2 regions of the Nonomuraea mesophila genome follow, and region 2 is predicted to be linked to the other one. Evidence: riboswitches for the same ligand, from Rfam matches in the RefSeq annotation. Region 2 holds a riboswitch; the other holds the start of a gene.
What was found. A riboswitch is a leader RNA that binds a small molecule or an ion and turns the genes downstream of it on or off. The one in region 2 is predicted to bind thiamine pyrophosphate.
Positions count from the first base shown of each region.

Region 1: it holds a riboswitch for thiamine pyrophosphate, as region 2 does, so the genes downstream of both, E1295_RS13850 (purine-cytosine permease family protein) here and thiC (phosphomethylpyrimidine synthase ThiC) in region 2, are expected to answer to the same signal.

Region 1 covers NZ_SMLD01000029.1:11,252-13,416, forward strand. The annotation lists gene E1295_RS13850 (purine-cytosine permease family protein) at 1-920, opposite strand, end outside; TPP riboswitch at 911-1,023, opposite strand; gene E1295_RS13855 (hypothetical protein) at 1,245-1,607, shown strand; gene E1295_RS13860 (rhodanese-like domain-containing protein) at 1,680-2,003, opposite strand.
Region 2 covers NZ_SMLD01000010.1:5,173-7,337, forward strand. The annotation lists gene E1295_RS05860 (class I SAM-dependent methyltransferase) at 3-614, opposite strand; TPP riboswitch at 666-778, shown strand; gene thiC (phosphomethylpyrimidine synthase ThiC) at 771-2,165, shown strand, end outside.

The sequences.
Region 1 (2,165 bases), on a different contig from region 2:
ACGCGCGGCATCAGGTTCTGCAGCGACATGGTGGTGGAGTAGACGTTCGCGAACGACTGGTCGGTCTCGCGCAGCACCAGGATGCCGAAGAACAGCGCGCCCAGCGGAGCCGCCACGAACGGGTCGAACACGGCCGTGTTGTCGGCCTCCACGGCGGCGGCGCCGGCGATGGCCACGGCGTAGACGCCGAGCCCGAGGCAGGCCACCTGGGCGATCGTGTAACCGCCGACGATCCCGGTGAACGCCGCCCGCCCCGAGCGGGAGTGCCGGGCGAAGTCGGCGGCCAGCGGCACCCACGACACCGACAGCGCGATCACGTAGTCGACGGCCGGGGCGAACCCGGTCCACGACCCGCCGGCGGGGGCGGGCGCCTCGGACAGGAAATACCAGGTGAACCAGATCATCGACACGATCACGCCGACGGTGACGTACCGCCGCAGCAGCCTGATCGCGCCCAGCGGCCAGATCGTGAGCGCGGTGGTCAGCACACCCGCCAGCACCACCCACACGGAGTACGCCACCCCGTCGAAGATCGCGGTGGCGGCCTTGGCGATCACCCACAGCTCGAACGCGCCCCAGCCGAGCATCTGCACGATGTTCAGGACCGTGGGCACGTACGAGATCCTGGCCCCGAACAGGCCGCGCAGCAGCACCATCGCGGGCTGGCCCGTACGGGTGCCGGGGATGGCGGAAAGTCCGACCATGGCCGTGCCGACGAGGCTGCCGACCACCGTCGCCACCAGCGCGGCAGTCAGGCTGAGCGGCGCGTCGCCGGTCGGGTTGAGCAGGAGCAGCGCCCCTGAGAAGCCGAGGAGGCTGACACCGAGGTTGGCCCAGAGCGCACCCTGGTCGAGCACGCCCAGGGTCTTGGGGGGCTGCCCGTCGAGGGTCAGCGGAACTTCGTCGGCCACGTGCGACATCGCACACTCCCTACGCCGGCATTACCCGGACAGGTTCATGCGGTCGGCGACAGCCGTAGTCGCCCTCTCAGCCTGATTGCCTCAAGCTCCCGCGGATCGATTTGTTGCCTGCGGAGCAGGAATGTCCAGTTCCGCCGGCCCCATGATGCCTCATCCCTCCGAGTAAGGCCAGCCCGGGAGCCATTGAGCGCCCTCACGGGGACGCCCGGCAGAAAACGGGGGATGGGCGTCCATTTCCTCCATCGCACAGCGCGATCAAGCGCGCACATCCTGCCTAGCAGTCAACCGGCCTGTCAGGACCGATTCACGAAAAAAGGGGGGAAAATGAAGAAATTCCACGCTCTGGCCATTTCGGCGGCATGTTTGGCCGGCAGCCTCGCGGCGGCCGCACCCGCCATGGCAGCGCCGATCACGGCGGGCGTCACGGTGCAGGACGACGTCATCCGCAACTCCTTCGCCTGCTCCTCACCGAAGGGGGCGAAGCTCAACACGTCGTACAAGCCCGGAATTACATCCGTCACCGTCTATTTCAACAACCACTGCAGCACCAAGATGGCGATCAGCATGCATTACGAACTCAGCGACCCGCAATGTTTCACCGTGAACCCCAAGACGAAGGGCCGCAAGAAACTGCACGACGGGGCGATCACCATCACCAAGCTCACGGCGACCAAGGGATCCTGCTGACGACCAGCGCCGGACAAAGGGCCACCCACAACACTCGTGGGTGGCCCTTCCGCCTGCTGAAGGACGTACGGCTCAGGCCACGAAGGGCTGCTCCCCCGACTCGCTGACCATCGGACGCCCGGCCGCCTCCCACGACTGCATGCCGCCCCCGACGTTGACCGCGTCGCGCCCGAGCTGGTTGAGCCAGGCCGCCACCTGCAGCGACCGGCCGCCGACCCGGCAGACGACATAGATCGTCCGGTCGCCCGGCACCTCGTCGACCCGCCCCTGGATCTGGGTCATCGGGATGTGCACCGCCTCACGGGCGTGGCCCGCCCGCCATTCGTCCTGCTCGCGGACGTCGAGGAGGTAGGCGTCCGCGGGAATGTCGCTCGGCTCGATCTCTGGAACGGTCATGACCCCATCATCTCGCGACGACGGCGGCCCGGCTCACGCAGAGGGGCCCTGAGCGGGCGTCGTACGCGGCGCGGGCGATCTCCTCCTGGTGCGACTCGGTCCGGCGACGCGACCACGCAGGAGGCCGGTATGACCGCCCTCCGCACAGCCCTGACGGTCCCC
Region 2 (2,165 bases):
CGTCAAACCTCGCGCCTGATCGCGAGGACGCTCAGCCACGTGCGTTCGGCGCGGTGCAGGCCGTGCTCGACGGTGTCGAATCCTTCCGCGCCGAGCAGGCGCAGGAGCGTGCCGGGGTCGCGGTGGGCGAACCAGCGGTGGCGGCCGGCGACGCGCGGCAGTTCCTCCCACCCTTCGGTGTCGCCCGCCGAGGTGCTCAGCCCGAGCACGCCGCCGGGGCGCAGGGCCGTCCGCCAGGCGTGCAGCGTGGCCTCGGTGTCGGCGGCGGGCACGTGCAGCAGGGCCGCGACCGACCACAGGCCGGTGAGCGAGCCGGGGGTCAACGGGGGCCGGCGCAGGTCGCCCAGTACGGCGGGCACGCCGCGGGTGGCGGCGAGCCGCGTCATCGCGGCCGAGCGGTCGACGCCGACGACCCGCAGCCCGCGCTCGCGCAGCCAGGCGGCGTCCCTTCCCGGCCCGCACCCCAGGTCGGCGACCGTCGAGCCGGCGGGCACGGCGTCGGCGAAGCGCTGCCTGAAGGTCTGCAGTGCGTCGTCGGGGTGCTCGGTGCGGGCGGCGTAGTCGGGGGCGATGTGGTCGTAGGAGGCCGTGGTCGTTGACGTGGGATCTTCCATTTTGCGGATGATGTCATGTTTCGTCCTGGCATGAGTGTGGGTACGATCACCGCCGTCCAACGCGGGAGCCCGGTGCAGACCGGGCTGAGAGGACGGCTGAGAGCCGCCGACCGCCAGAACCTGCTCCGGGTAATGCCGGCGAAGGGAGTTTGCGCGATGACCGACGCGCGTGTCCCCACCTTTACCAAGATCTACGAAGGCGACCTCCGCGTGCCCAAGCGCCAGGTGAACCTCACCGACGGATCGACGGTGACGCTCTACGACACCTCGGGCCCGTACACCGACCCGTACGTCGAGACCGATGTGCGGCGCGGGCTGGCGCGACTGCGCGAGCCGTGGATCGCCGAGCGCCGTGCGGCGGGCGCGCCCGTGACGCAGGTGGCCTGCGCCACACGGGGGATCGTCACCAAGGAGATGGAGTTCGTGGCGGTGCGGGAGGGCGTCACCCCCGAGTTCGTACGCCAGGAGGTCGCCGCGGGCCGAGCCATCATCCCCGCCAACGTCAACCACCCCGAGACCGAACCGATGATCATCGGCCGCAACTTCCTCGTGAAGATCAACGCCAACATCGGCAACTCCGCCGTCACCTCCTCCATCGAGGAGGAGGTCGAGAAGATGACCTGGGCCACCCGGTGGGGCGCCGACACGATCATGGACCTGTCCACCGGGCCCGACATCCACGAGACCCGCGAGTGGATCATCCGCAACTCGCCCGTCCCGGTCGGGACCGTGCCCATCTACCAGGCGCTGGAGAAGGTCAAGGGCCGCCCGGAGGCGCTGTCGTGGGAGGTCTTCCGCGACACCCTGATCGAGCAGTGCGAGCAGGGCGTCGACTACGTGACCGTGCACGCGGGGGTGCGGCTGGCGTACGTGCCGCTCACCGCCCGCCGCAAGACCGGGATCGTCTCGCGCGGGGGTTCGATCATGGCGGCCTGGTGCCTGGCGCACCACCGCGAGAGCTTCCTGTACGACAACTTCGACGAGATGTGCGAGCTGCTGGCCCGCTACGACGTGTCGTTCTCCCTCGGCGACGGGCTGCGTCCAGGCTCGATCGCGGACGCCAACGACGAGGCCCAGTTCGCCGAGCTGCGCACGCTCGGCGAGCTGACCACGATCGCGCGGGCGCACGACGTCCAGGTGATGATCGAGGGTCCGGGGCACGTGCCCATGCACAAGATCAAGGAGAATGTCGACCTGCAGCGCGAGCTCTGCGACGACGCGCCGTTCTACACCCTCGGCCCGCTCGTCACCGACGTCGCCCCCGGCTACGACCACATCACCTCGGGCATCGGCGCCGCCATGATCGGCTGGTACGGCACCGCGATGCTCTGCTACGTCACCCCCAAGGAGCACCTCGGCCTGCCGAACAAGGACGACGTCAAGACCGGCGTGATCACGTACAAGATCGCCGCCCACGCGGCGGACCTCGCCAAGGGGCACCCCGGCGCGCAGGCGTGGGACGACGCGCTGTCGGACGCGCGCTTCGAGTTCCGCTGGGAGGACCAGTTCGACCTGTCGCTCGACCCCGACACGGCGCGCTCGTTCCACGAC